Regions from separate parts of the Ketobacter sp. GenoA1 genome, predicted to be linked through region 1. Evidence: predicted binding sites of a transcription regulator. Region 1 holds the regulator's gene; each other region holds the start of a gene.
The links. The regulator sigma-54, encoded in region 1, starts transcription at its own class of promoters, with help from an activator protein. The targets are predictions, from matches to a motif close to ANTGGCATNNANNTTGCTNT.
Positions count from the first base shown of each region.

Region 2: glnA (glutamate--ammonia ligase) is a predicted target of sigma-54. The motif match lies at 2,728-2,747, and genes of this name have one in related genera.
Region 3: D9N13_RS08550 (flagellar basal body-associated FliL family protein) is a predicted target of sigma-54. The motif match lies at 2,333-2,352, and genes of this name have one in related genera.

Region 1 covers NZ_RCHM01000009.1:370,063-374,892, reverse strand. The annotation lists gene D9N13_RS03085 (KdsC family phosphatase) at 1-12, shown strand, start outside; gene lptC (LPS export ABC transporter periplasmic protein LptC) at 9-581, shown strand; gene lptA (lipopolysaccharide transport periplasmic protein LptA) at 562-1,134, shown strand; gene lptB (LPS export ABC transporter ATP-binding protein) at 1,131-1,856, shown strand; gene D9N13_RS03065 (RNA polymerase factor sigma-54) at 2,043-3,665, shown strand; gene hpf (ribosome hibernation-promoting factor, HPF/YfiA family) at 3,761-4,048, shown strand; gene ptsN (PTS IIA-like nitrogen regulatory protein PtsN) at 4,069-4,521, shown strand; gene rapZ (RNase adapter RapZ) at 4,518-4,830, shown strand, end outside.
Region 2 covers NZ_RCHM01000032.1:64,517-69,346, reverse strand. The annotation lists gene D9N13_RS13185 (MotA/TolQ/ExbB proton channel family protein) at 1-468, shown strand, start outside; gene D9N13_RS13180 (ExbD/TolR family protein) at 470-883, shown strand; gene D9N13_RS13175 (hypothetical protein) at 1,044-1,376, shown strand; gene D9N13_RS13170 (aminoacyl-tRNA deacylase) at 1,649-2,116, opposite strand; gene D9N13_RS13165 (sulfurtransferase TusA family protein) at 2,281-2,511, shown strand; gene glnA (glutamate--ammonia ligase) at 2,900-4,306, shown strand; gene D9N13_RS13155 (DUF4124 domain-containing protein) at 4,422-4,830, shown strand, end outside.
Region 3 covers NZ_RCHM01000023.1:2,978-7,807, forward strand. The annotation lists gene D9N13_RS08540 (DUF4404 family protein) at 36-299, shown strand; gene D9N13_RS08545 (flagellar hook-length control protein FliK) at 355-2,118, shown strand; gene D9N13_RS08550 (flagellar basal body-associated FliL family protein) at 2,386-2,880, shown strand; partial or broken gene fliM (flagellar motor switch protein FliM) at 2,884-3,846, shown strand; gene fliN (flagellar motor switch protein FliN) at 3,953-4,366, shown strand; gene fliO (flagellar biosynthetic protein FliO) at 4,373-4,830, shown strand, end outside.

The DNA.
Region 1 (4,830 bases):
TTACAGTCATGAAGCAACAATCGCAGCTGATCCTCACCAGTTTCCTGCTGGCACTACTTGCGCTGGGGGCTTTTGCGTACACCAAATGGGATCAGTGGTTTCAACCCGACACCAAAGTCAACAATGAATACGAACAACCGGATATGGTGGCCATTTCACTGGAGCAGCAAAGCTTTGATGAACTGGGTAAGCGGGAATTTGTGTTGCATGCCGAATCCATGCTGCAGTACATCGCCAGCAATCGAAATATTATGGTCAAACCCATCATCACTTTTTTTGGGGAACAGGAAGCGTCATGGCAAACCAGTGCCGCCAGCGCCACCTCAGATAACGAAGCCAATAAGCTGCATTTATCGGGCAACGTCACCATTGTGCAGCAAGGGGTAAGGGAAGCCGCTGTGCTGGAAACCGAAACCCTGGAACTTTACCCGAGGCGATCCTATGCCTCCACGGACGACAAGGTCATCATTCGGCAAACCGGGGTCTACATTGAAGCGGTCGGCTTGAACGCCGATCTGAACGAGAATCGAATCACTCTACGGCAAAACGTCACCAGCATTTATGAACCTGCTAAGTCTTAAAGCGTTACTCTGCATAATAACGTTCGCCTTCGCATCCAGCGCTGCCCGGGCGCTGGACAGTGATCGGCTGCAACCCTTGAAAATTGTGGCGGACACTGCCCTGATCGACGAAAAAGACGGCACTGCCACCTATACAGGCAACGTTGTACTGACCCAGGGCACCCTGCGCATTGCAGCGGAATCACTCAAGATCAAAACGGAGTTGGGTAAAGTGGACGTGGTCATGGCAGTGGGCGAGCCGGCGCTGTTTTCTCAGGTTCCGGAGCCCAACCAGGCAGAGGTCATCGCCAAAGCCAAAAAGATCGATTACCTGGTAAGGGATCAGAAACTGCTGCTGAAAATCAAAGCATCTATTGTGCAGGGCGAGAACATCTTCCGCGGTGAAGAAATCGTTTATGAAATCCAGAGCCAGCGCCTGCAGGCGGTGGGACAAACCGGAGAGGTCAAGCCCGGCAGTATCAAAGGCCGGGTGGAGATGATATTGCCCGCCGCGACAGATCCTGCCCCGAATGCGCCCAGCCCTGACGAGACGGAGGCAGCGCCGTCACAATGAGCCGTCTTACCGCCTCCAATCTCGCTAAAAGTTACAAAGGCCGTGCCGTGGTGGAAGACGTTTCCATTACCATTGAAAGCGGACAAATCGTGGGGTTGCTCGGCCCCAATGGGGCCGGTAAAACCACCTGTTTCTACATGATCATTGGCATCGTGCCCCAGGACAAGGGGCGCATCGTTATCGACGATACTGAAATCACCCATCTGCCCATGCACGGACGGGCCGCCAAAGGCATCGGCTACCTGCCCCAGGAAGCCTCCATTTTTCGCCGCTTGAAAGTCCGGGAAAACATCATGGCGATACTTGAGACCCGCAAGGACCTGACCCGCAAACAGCGGCAAAGCAAACTGGAAGAGCTGCTGGCTGAGTTTCACATCGGACACATCGCCGATTCACTGGGCATGGCCCTGTCCGGTGGTGAGCGCCGCCGCGTCGAGATTGCCCGCGCTCTGGCCACTGACCCGGCCTTCATTCTGCTGGATGAACCCTTCGCCGGGGTCGACCCCATTTCCGTGGCAGACATCAAGCAAATCATCAGCCACCTGCGTGATCGTGGGCTGGGCGTACTCATCACGGACCACAATGTGCGGGACACTCTGGACATTTGCGAGAAGGCTTTTATCGTCAGCGAAGGGCACATCATTGCTGAAGGTGAGCCCTCACTTATCCTGCAAAACCAGAAAGTCCGCGATGTTTATCTGGGTAACCAGTTCCATATGTAAAAGTTCTAAGCAATTTCAGGCATGTAAATTGCTTTGCAGCGTCACTGCTCTTACAATTAAACCCAAGCGGTTCTATTTCGGCACCAATAAACTGTTGAAATTAGGTCACTATTTGACTGCCTGGAATACAGCAATCCGATGCTGTACAGATGTCTCCGGTCGTTGCAGAAGTTGAATTAGGTATCAATGAAACCAACCTTACAGCTCAAAATTGGTCAACACCTCACCATGACGCCGCAGCTGCAGCAGGCAATTCGCCTATTGCAGCTCTCCACTCTGGATCTTCAAACCGAAATCCAGGAAGCGCTGGAATCCAACCCCCTCCTGGATGTGGATGAATCTTCCCCGGACAACGACAGCAACGATTCCGGTAACGGACAGAGTGACAGCACCAGCAAAACCGACAACGACCAGAATCTCGATTTTTCAAAATCCCAAGATACCCAGGACACCCAATCCAGCAACAACAACGCCGATGACTCGTCGGTGGATCTGGAAGGCAAGGAGATGCCCAACGAACTGCCCGTGGACAGTGACTGGGATACCATGTTCGATGGTGCCGCAGGCCCCTCGTCCAGTGGCGGCAGCTTTGACGATGACGATTTTGACTACGACAGCCGCAACACGGCGCCCGAATCCATTTACGACAACCTTATGTGGCAACTGAATCTGACCCCCATGTCAGACATGGACCGGATGATTGCCATGGCCATCATTGAAGGCATCAACCCCAAGGGCTATCTCACCCAGTCCGTGGAGGAAATCCGCGATGGTGTGCTGGCGCAACAGGACGTGGTGGCCGACCTGGTCAGATTACAGCAGGAAGAACTGCAGGCCATGGACATCCAGTTACAGCCGGATGACGATGATGATGGCCTACCCGTATCCCTGGAAGAGGTGCTGGCTGTATTGCACCGGGTTCAGCAGTTCGACCCCCCCGGAGTGGCCGCCCGTGACCTGCGGGAATGCCTGCTGATTCAGCTCAAACAACTGCCCCGGGATGAACCCCACCGGGATGATGCCATCATGGTGGTGGAGATGTTTCTGGATGCGCTGGGTGCCCGCGATTTCGCCACCATCATGCGCAAGGGCAAACTGTCCGAGGCCCGACTGAAAAGCGCCATTGCGTTGATCCAGACCCTGAACCCTTATCCGGGCAGCAGCGTCGAAACCGATGATACCCAGTATGTCATCCCGGATGTCATTGTGAGTAAGGACAAAGGCCGCTGGAAAGTGGAGTTGAACCCGGAAGCCACCCCGCGCCTCAGGGTCAACAGCAGCTACGCATCCATGATCCAGCGTGCGGACAACAGCAGCGACAACACCTTCCTGAAAAACAATCTGCAGGAAGCCCGTTGGTTTATCAAAAGCTTACAAAGCCGCAACGAAACCCTGCTTAAAGTAGCCACCAAAATAGTGGAATATCAGATAGGGTTTCTCGAACAGGGGGAGGAAGCCATGAAACCACTGGTGCTGCACGATATTGCAGAAGCGGTCGGCATGCATGAATCCACCATTTCCCGGGTCACCACGCAGAAGTTCATGCACACCCCAAGGGGTATATTTGAGCTCAAGTACTTCTTCTCCAGTCATGTCAGCACCGGTTCCGGCGGCGAATGCTCCTCCACCGCCATTCGCGCCATCATCAAAAAGCTGATCGCGGCAGAAAATCCCAAAAAACCATTGAGCGACAGTAAAATTGCCAACATACTGGAAGAACAGGATATCAAGGTTGCCCGGCGCACCATTGCGAAATATCGCGAAGCCATGATGATCCCGCCGTCCAACGAAAGGAAACGATTGGTTTAACTGTTGGTCACAGTTATATAAGCGTAAACACCAGACCACTGCCAACATCAGGCTTTGGTCGCAGTAACATCTAAACCACGATTAAGGAGTGGCCTATGCAAATCAATATCAGCGGACATCACGTAGAAGTTACCGACTCCATGAAGGACTACGTTGCCGATAAGATGCAGAAACTGGAACGCCATACCGACGACATCACCAGCATCCAGGCGATTCTCAGTGTAGAGAAAAACCGCCAGAAAGCAGAAGCCAAAATCCACGTAAAAGGCGCTGATTTATTTGCCAACGCCGAATCCGAAGACATGTACGCCGCCATTGATATGATGACCGACAAGCTGGACCGACAGGTGCTGAAGCACAAGGAAAAAATGAAAAGCTGGTAACTGAAGGTTATTGATAACGTATGGAACTTGCTGAAATCATCAGTCCGCAACGGGTCTTTGAAGACGTTCCCGGCGGCAGCAAAAAGAAAGTTCTGGAAACCGCTGCTGGGCTGATCGCCCAGCAGTGCCCGGAGCTTGACCCCAATGAACTTTTTGACAACCTTATCTCGCGGGAGAAGCTGGGCAGTACCGGTTTAGGTAAAGGCATCGCTATCCCCCACTGCCGGGCCAATCACTGCAGTAACGCCATTGGCGCGTTTATCAAATTGGAGAGCGGCGTGGACTTCGATTCCATCGACCATGAGCCGGTGGACATGCTGTTTGTTTTACTGGTGCCGCAGGATGCTCACGAGGAGCACCTGAACATCCTTTCCAAAATCGCCACCCTATTCAATGATGACAACCGTCGCAAAACATTGCGTGCGGCCCACTCCACCGACAGTATTTATGACGCACTGGTGACACCGGTATGAAATTAGTGGTAATCAGCGGTCGCTCCGGATCAGGAAAAACCACTGCATTACACGTTCTGGAAGACATCGGCTACTACTGCGTTGACAACCTTCCCGTTACCCTGCTGCGGGATCTGATGAGTGAACTGGCAACACGGTCTTCGCCCAAAATTGAAGAAGTCGCCATCGGCATCGATGCGCGCAACAGCGTGACCCAACTTGAGAAGCTACCCAACGTGCTGCGGGAATTGACCGCAGATGGTGTCGAAAGCCAGGTTATCTATCTGGACGCAGGCGATGAAACACTGGTCAAACGCTTCAGCGAAACCC
Region 2 (4,830 bases), on a different contig from region 1:
ACCGCATTGGACCACCATGTCAATCATCATGAGGACCTGCACGGCAAGCTGCCGTTGGCCGACTGGCTGACCACCAGTCTGCGCGGTTCCATTGATGAGGGCAGCGAGCGTTTGCAGAAGGGCCTGTCGATTCTGGCTTCGGTGGGCAGCACTGCGCCATTCATCGGCCTGTTCGGTACGGTTTGGGGGATTTATCACGCCTTGGTGGGCATCGGCGTATCCGGCCAGGCCAGCATCGATAAAGTGGCCGGCCCGGTGGGTGAAGCCCTGATCATGACGGCATTTGGGCTGGCAGTGGCCATTCCCGCAGTGCTGGGCTACAACGGGCTGCAACGCCAGAACAAATTGATCCTGGGGCGCCTGAACCGCTTCGCCCATCAATTGCATGCCTTCTACCTGACCGGCTCCCCCATCGCCAGAAACAACAGCAAAAATGTCACGCCCTTTTCCAAGCGGGAGGCGAAATAACATGGCCTTCGGCAGCGGACTGGACGACAACGACGAAGCCATGAGCGAGATCAACATGACCCCCCTGGTGGACGTCATGCTGGTATTGCTGATTATATTCATTATTACGGTTCCGGTGCTCACCCATTCCGTCAAGGTGGACCTGCCCCAGGCCAGCAACACGCCCAATGAACTGAAGCCGGAAACCATTGCCATCAGCGTCACTGCCGAAGGCGACATTCACTGGAACGATGATGTCATCGCGTTCGCTGAACTGGAATCCAGGCTGGCGCAAGAAGCCGGTAAAGCCGAACAAGCGGAAATTCACCTGCGGGGCGACAAAGACGTGACTTACGAACACGTCATTAAAGTGATGGCAGCAGTGCAACGGGCGGGGCTGGAAAAGTTGGGGTTTGTCACTCAGCCGAATGAATGATGACTCCTGCGCCGGGGGTGAAAAGCCTGCCCGTTTCCAATAAAACAGGCACTGACAAAGCAGTTCCACACGCCAGCCAGCGTTACATTTATGCGTCACTGCAGAACTGGAACTAAATCATGAAAGACATCAGTGTTTTATCGATTTGACTGAAGATCATATGAATCCTGTTCAACCAATTGTGCAAAGAGTTCTGTTGGCCACAGGCTTTGGCTTTATCGTTTTCTTCTCGTTTGTATTGCTGTCCGCTTTTCTGGTTCGCAACGACACCCAGTTTCAGCGACTCCTGTACCAACAGGATTTCACATATCTTTATCAAATCGGCATGATTGCAACAGTTTGCGCCTTTGCCGCCTATTGCGGGGGAGCTTCACGTATCAAAGTATTGATAAAAACTGTTTTTTTATTGCCTGGAAGCGCCAGCCCATGGGTGACATCGATATACTGGGTATCCATAGTCAGCCTCTACTTCAGTCTGTTCTTTTCTCGATAGATAGTTGTGCGCACTGTGTCTCTATTCTTAGGAGCAACACATTAAAAGGATAGAACGCATGGAACCTAATTATGCACACGTACCAGCAAGCCTGGATCAGTGCGACAAGGAAGCTCTGAATAAAATCAATGCAATGGACATGTTACCCACCAAACCGATCTGGGCATTTACATCGGCGACATCGAGAACGGGAAAGACTTCCAGTAACGACCAAACCTGCCCTCAAAAACCAACACTGGCTATATAAGCTGACGCAGGCATCCAGGCCTCCTTTAATGTGTCACAGCAAAATTACACAGGGTGGGTTTCACCAAACGCTTGAACACCCCGGTGTCCATTTTTATCACTTCTGTGTGCGTACCGGCGTTGAAAGCGATCCAGTCCGCCCCCAGCAGCGACTCATCCATGTACACCGGCATACGGTAAAGCTCACCCAATGGCGGCATGCCGCCCAGCTCACACAGTGGAAAGCGATCGGCAAACTCACTCTCCTCCGCCAGCCGCAAGGTTTCAGCCTGCAACAGATCCTGCAACACCCGGCAATCCACGTGCTGATGAGCCGGTAACACTGCCATCACCAGCTCACCATCGGCATTGCAGATCACCGTCTTGGCCAAATTGGCCGCCGGTATATGACTGGATTGGGAAACCTCGAGCGAAGTAACCGCGGGCGCGTGATTGCAGGCATGATAATCAACTTTGTTCTGATCAAGATATTCAGTAACGGATCGGACTGGCATGGCACACCTCCTGTGTCTCCATTGGCCCAGGTGCTGACAACCTTTTAAAGATAAGCCTTAAACCTGCCGCAGGGAAAGAATGTTCCCGCATAAAAGCCACCCCATACAGGACATATATTCTTAAGCATCGGTAATGGTTATCATAGGCGCCCGGAGGATCTGCCATGAACCAACAACAACTCGATGCCCGTGGGCTATTGTGCCCGATGCCGGTCATCAAAACCCAGAATGCCGTCCAGCAACTGCAACCGGGGGACCAGCTTCAGGTGCTGGCCACCGACCCCGGTGTACTGCACGACATCCCCGCCTGGTGCCGGGTAAATGGCCATAAAGTGATCTCCAGTCAGGAGCTTGACCGGGAAATCACCATTGTGATCGAGGTCTGCGAATCCTAGCGCCCCAAATAGGGGCGTGACGCACCACATTGGACCACAACGGCTTCCGGCCGCCCTTTATTGGTGCAGGTTGTTTTTTCACTACAGCTCAAGGCCTTGAACAGGCTGTATTATGGCCTGTGCACGCCTCTCTGGAGCCCGCACCATTAGTGGGCTGCGTCAGTGACCAAAAAAAACTTCCGATTACTGACCTGAGCCCCTTTCAACTCAAAATCCAATGGCATATATTTTGCTTTCCTGTGAGGCAAGACCAATACATCCGCATTGTGGATCGACTAATTCTTCGCAACTGTCGGTTGGGGCTGTCGACACCCCAGGGGGATTCGGCAGAGACTTCTTCACTTGGTCACACCCCCTAATCTCAATATCCATTGGAGGACACACAAGAATGTCTGCAAAGACCACTTCTCTTATCAAAGAAAATAATGTTCGCTGGGTTGATCTGCGATTCACCGATTCTCGCGGTAAAGAACAACACGTTTCCCTGCCGGTTGGCGAAATCGGAGACGACTTCTTCACTGACGGTAAAATGTTTGACGGCTCCTCAATCGCCGGCTGGAAAGGCATCAACGAATCCGACATGATCCTGATGCCGGATGACAGCACTGCGGTAATCGATCCTTTTACCGACGAAACCACCCTGAACCTGCGCTGCGACATCGTTGAACCTTCCTCCATGCAAGGTTACGAGCGCGATCCCCGCTCTGTTGGCCGTCGTGCAGAAGAGTACCTGAAGTCCACCGGCATCGCCGATGGCTGCCTGTTTGGCCCGGAGCCCGAATTCTTCGTTTTCGATTCCGTACAATGGAAATCCGACATGAGCGGCTCCATGTACTCTATCCATTCCGAAGAGGCGGCCTGGGTATCCAATGAAGATTTCGACCGTGCCAACATCGGTCACCGCCCAGGTGTTAAAGGCGGTTACTTCCCCGTTCCTCCCGTTGATTCCCTCCATGACCTGCGTGCCGCCATGTGTGCCGCTATGGAGCAAATGGGATTGCACATCGAAGTACACCACCACGAAGTGGGCACCGCGGGCCAGTGTGAGATCGGCGTTGGCCCCAACAGCCTGGTAGCCAAGGCAGACGAAGTACAGATCCTCAAGTACTGCGTACACAACGTGGCCCATGCCTACGGCAAAACCGCCACCTTCATGCCCAAGCCGCTGGTAGGTGACAACGGCTCCGGTATGCACTGCCACCAGTCTCTGTCCAAAGACGGCAAAAACCTGTTTGCCGGTGACGAGTACGCCGGTCTGTCCAAAGAAGCCCTGTACTACATCGGCGGCATCATCAAGCACGCGCGCGCGATCAACGCCTTCACCAACGCTTCCACCAACTCTTACAAGCGTCTGGTACCCGGCTTTGAAGCGCCTGTTATGCTGGCTTACTCTGCCCGTAACCGTTCTGCTTCCATCCGTATACCCTGGGTTAGCAGCGCGAAAGCCCGCCGTATCGAAGTTCGCTTCCCTGACCCAACCGCCAACCCCTACCTGGGCTTTGCCGCCATGCTGATGGCCGGTCTGGACGGGATCAAGAACAAGATTCACCCCGGCGATGCTGCGGACAAGGATCTGTACGACCTGCCGGCCGAAGAGGCCGCTGCGATCCCAACGGTAGCGTCCACCCTGTCCCAGGCTCTGGATGCACTGGAAGCGGACAGCGACTTCCTCACCGAAGGCGGCGTGTTCACCGAAGACATGCTCGGTGGTTACATTGACCTGAAACGCGGCGAAGTAGAACGCCTGAACATGACCACTCACCCGGTTGAGTTCGACATGTACTACTCTTGCTAAGCGCCTGAGCGATCCTGCAGGAACGGAAAAAGCTCCCATTTTTGGGAGCTTTTTTTGTATAAGGAACTCTAAATGGTTTTTAATGAGTAAATAACCACGACCATGGAGCAGCAAGATGATCCGCACCCCGGCGATAGTGGCCATCCTGGCCCTGATTAGCACCCCTGTCCTGGCGGCCAAGGTGTATAAGTACACCGACGACAGCGGCAACACCGTATTTACCGATGAACCGGTCAAGGGCGCGGAAGAGCTGGATGTTCAGCCTGTTCCCACCATACCCGCCATCATTCCCAAGGTGGATACCGCACCGGCCACGGAAACGGAAGCGGAATTCAGCTACAACAAGATGACCATCATTCTCCCCGGTGACGGCGAGCATTTCGTTAACAACGGTGGGGAAGTGACCGTGCAGGTGGCCTTATCCCCTGCCCTGCGCAATACCGACAAACTGCAGCTGTTTTTCAATGGTTCAGCCTACGGCGAGCCGAAGCGAACCAACACATTCAAGCTCAACAATCTGGATC
Region 3 (4,830 bases), on a different contig from region 1:
GGCGTATAATGTGTGAACAGCTATAGAGGTGCTTTATGCCAAAAGAAAAATTGCAGGAATCCGTTTCAGAACTCAAAAGTCAGTTGGACGAACACGGTGAAGTGGCAGCGGTTGACAAGCAGGCGCTTGGCGAACTGGCAGCCCGGCTTGAGGTGATGCTGAATGGCTCATCTGAGCACTGGGAAGAAGATTTGGTGGAGGAGTTCGAACGGCAACTGATTCAGTACGAAGAAGCACACCCTGTAATTGCCCGCGTTATTTCTCAGATCATCACCACACTCAATGGTATGGGCTTGTAATCCCTGGCACAGGCTTTGCTCTCCTTCTGAGTATAGTGAATGAAGGAGGGCGCCCATGGGCACCGACAACCTACCCCTTAGTATCAGCCAATCCAGTGCCCTTAGTGTAAAGGTACAGGAATTAAATCTTTCAAATCAATTGTTTAGCGCAGATGGCGCCGCCCAATCCTTCGATCGTATTTTAAGCGCTCAGGTTCAGTCCGGGCGTAAACCTACCCATTCAACAACAAACTCTGAGCGCTCGGCGCCTGCGCACGAGGCAAATTCACGGCAGGGGGGCGGCAACCGTTTGCCGGATGATGAGCGGCGGTTGGACGCGAAGCAGCGCAATGATCGGCAGGAGTGGTTATCCAGGGCGGAGGCCCATCGGGATCAACGGACTGAACGCAATCAGTCTCGGTCAGAGGAAGCCCAGGATAGCCAACATCGGGCTGAGCAAGCTAATGCGCAGGCCACCGATAAGGAAGACCGTCTGAACCATCATCAGCGCGCCGCGAAAGATCAGGAAAAAGCGCTTACCCAAGCGGAGGCAACGTCAGCGCAAGTGTCCTCCGAGGCAGCGCAGGCAGGGGTGAGCACTGCGCAGGCTGAGACGCCGAAGACCGATTCCATAGCTTCGGAAGCGGCAATTGAGGGCAGTGTTTCATCTCCTGAAATTCAGCTGGCCGATGGTGAGCAGGAGGGCGATAGTGAAGTTTCAGACGCAGTGGCCACACCTCATCATTCGCCGCCGGAACTGGCAAACAGTGAGTCGCTTTCTGCCGATGAGAGCCTGCCGGCCACCGAAACGAATGAACAGTCCGATGCAGAGCAGCAGGCATTGGCAGCGGTTGCCAACGGGCAAGGTGATGTGCAGGGCGAAGCAGATTCGGACAAGGTGGTGGAGCCGGTGACAGCCGCTATCCTTGGCGCCGCTGCCAAGGGCATGAAGGGGAAACCTGGAGCTGAGGTACAAGCCACAGCGGGTGACACCAAAAAACCAGAGTTGACGGCTTCAGCAACCAGGGTCGCCACTGCTTCCGAGCTGGGAGCGGGAGAGAAAAGCGAATCCGGGGAGAAACAAGCCAGGCAATCTTCACCAATGACTGCAGAGGTGGATGACGTCGCCCTGGCGGATTCCAAGCAGGAAAAAAAGTCAGACGTGGCGATGTTGACGGAAAAGCTGGCCTCCAGGAACGGGATGCCAGAGAACCCGGTGCCTACCCCGGTGCAGGAACGGCTGGCGGCGTTGGCAAAAGCGCTGGACAAAGCGGCGGGCGTCGGCAAGGACACGTCTCAGCCGGTTCCGAAAGCAGTGGAACAGGCCGATGGAACCAAGGCAACCCCGTTTCAGCGTAGCCTGGAGCAAGTGGGCAGAAGTTCTGCAACGATGGCAAAACCCTTTGCAACGCCCATTCACACCCCAATGCAGAGCCGTGAGTGGGGTAACGAGGTGGGCCAGCGCCTGATGATGATGGTCAGTTCCAAACTGAACAGTGCCCAGATTCAGTTGACGCCCCGCGATATGGGGCCCATCGACGTGAAGGTTTCCGTGCAGCAGGATCAGGCTAACGTGGTGTTTACCAGTCATGCGGCACCGACCCGTGACGCCCTTGAACAAGCCTTACCCCGCTTGCGGGAATTGATGGAACAGAATGGCGTGGCTTTGGGTGATGTGGATGTCCGTGATCAGAATGCTCAGGAATCCCACGATCGGCGCGGTCAGGATCATCGGTCGGGATCCGGCTCAGAGCAGGAGGCGGATGCTGTCGTACAGACTGAAGCCGCCGCAGAAGGTGAGACTCAGCATGCAGTAGGGCTGGTGGATTACTACGCCTAAGCCTTCTACGTGGGCTAGCTTCTTACACCGCGGCACCATTCGGTGCCGCGTCTCTCGTTTCTATTTTCTTAACTATTTCCGATACTTGGCGGGATTTTGACGGGCAGGTCCTGAAATCTTGTCTAAACTTCTGTGAGCAGGCCGATTTTTTGACGTTGATTGGTTGAATCTGATGTTTATTTATTTAACTGATTGATATTAAAGAAATAATTGTTTTGGTACAGGCCTTGCTATAAATCTTGGCAACGGGAATCCAGAAGGTGTTTTATGGCGGACGATGACAACAATACCAGCGAAGAACAGGAAAAACCCAAGTCGAAAATGTTGATCATCATTATTGCCGTATTGGTAGTGCTGATGATCGGCGGTGGTGTGGCTGCTTTCCTAATGATGTCCGGAGGGGAAGAAGCGCCAGTGGATGACGCCGCAGAGCCCACCCAGATGCCTGCTATTTACTTCGATTTCAAACCGCCCTTTGTGGTCAATTATCAGTGGAAAGGACGTCAACGTTACGTTCAGATCAGCATGTCGGTGATGACCCGTAATCCGGCGGCGATCGACACCATCAATACGCACATGCCGTTGGTCAGGAATAATCTGGTGATGGTATTGGGATCTCAGGACTTTGAGATGTTGCGTACACCTGAGGGTAAAGAGGCGCTGCGTCAAAGCGTGTTGGAAGAGCTTCAGAAAATTCTGACAGAAGAAATGGGTGAGCCTGGGATTGAACAGGTGCTGTTTACCAACTTTGTGATGCAATAAAACATGGCTGTACAGGATCTTTTATCACAGGACGAAATCGACGCGCTTCTTCATGGCGTGGATGATGGCGATATTGAAACCGGTTCAGATGATTCGGGCGATGGTATTCAATCCTATGACCTGAGTACACAGGATCGTATCGTGCGCGGGCGTATGCCGACCCTGGAAATGGTCAACGAACGCTTTGCCCGCTACACCCGCATCAGCATGTTCAATCTGTTGCGGCGTACGGCTGATGTGTCGGTTGGCGGTGTACAGGTAATCAAATTCGGGGAGTATGTGCACAGCCTGTATGTGCCTACGTCGCTGAACATGATTCGTATTAAGCCCCTGAAAGGGACCGCTCTGTTTATTCTGGATGCCAAGCTGGTATTCAAACTGGTGGATAATTTTTTTGGTGGTGATGGCCGTCACGTAAAAATAGAAGGACGTGAATTCACACCCACTGAGAACCGGGTTGTGCAGATGGTTTTGGAACAGGCTTTTATTGATATGCAGGAAGCCTGGAAAGCGGTGTTGCCGGTTAAATTCGAATTTTTAAGCGCGGAAGTGAACCCTTCTTTGGCCAATATCGTAAGCCCCAGTGAAGTGGTGGTGGTTAACTCGTTTCATGTGGAGCTGGATGGTGGTGGTGGTGAGATGCACCTGACACTACCGTATTCCATGATCGAGCCATTGCGGGAAGTGCTGGATGCGGGTGTGCAAAGCGACGTTGGCGATCAGGATGAGCGTTGGATGAAATCGCTGCGTGAAGAAGTAATGGGTGCCAGGGTAGAGCTTAAGGGAAAACTCTGCCAGAAAAAAATGCGTCTTACTGAGCTGGCAAAGCTTAAAAAAGGGGACATTATCCCCATTGAAATGCCAGACAGCGTGTTGATGCTGGCCAATGGTATACCAGCATTTCGTGGCAAGTTGGGAGAGGCGAATGGAAATTTGGCGTTGCAGGTGATTAACAAGGTGGAGCGCCCAGAATCAGATGGCAGTAAAGAATCCCGTTTGAGCTGGATGCGTGAGCAGATATTGAATGATGAGGAAGAGCAGGCCTGAGCCTGACTGCATGGGGTAAAAAGCAATGACAGATGAAGATAAACCCGTTGATGATGAAGCCTTGGCGGATGAGTGGGCCGCGGCCCTGGCCGAGCAGGATAGCCCTGCCGAGGACGAAGTGCAGGCTGCTCCGTTGGAGTCTCTGAGCGATAAATCCACGCCATTTTCCTCGGAAAACAGCCCGAATATGGATGTGATCCTGGATATTCCGGTTACTCTTGCCATGGAGGTTGGGAGCACCAACATCAGTATCCGCAACCTGTTGCAGTTGAATCAGGGGTCCGTAATTGAGCTGGACCGATTGGCGGGTGAGCCTTTGGATGTGCTGGTAAACGGTACGCTGATTGCCCATGGTGAGGTAGTGGTGGTGAACGAGAAATTCGGCATTCGGTTGACCGATGTCATTAGCCCCACTGAACGAATTAAGAAGCTGGGTTAGCCCCATATGCTACGTGTGTTGTTGTTGGTTTTATTGAGTGGTTTTTCTACCTTGTTGGCGGCACAGCAGGACGAGAGTACGCCTGCTGCAACGGCCGCGCCTGCTGCGGCGGTGTCGGTAGTACCGTCGGATAAAACACAGTTTCGACTGAAAGATGACTTGGAAAAACGCGGAGAGAGCAAAAGCAGCAGTGATATAGGCACGATGGTGATCGGCCTGAGTGTGGTGCTGGGGCTCATATTTGTGTTGGCGTGGTTAAGCAAGCGATTCAATCTGGCAGCACCCGGTGGCAGCAGCCGTATGAAACTGTTGAGTGCCATGAGTGTTGGGCCAAAAGAGAAAATCATGTTGGTTGAAGTTGAAGGTGAAAAGTTATTGTTGGGGGTAACCTCTCAGCAAATTAATCGACTGGCCAGTTATGACAAGGATGTTTCAACCGATGACCACTATCCAGAAGTGGCCGG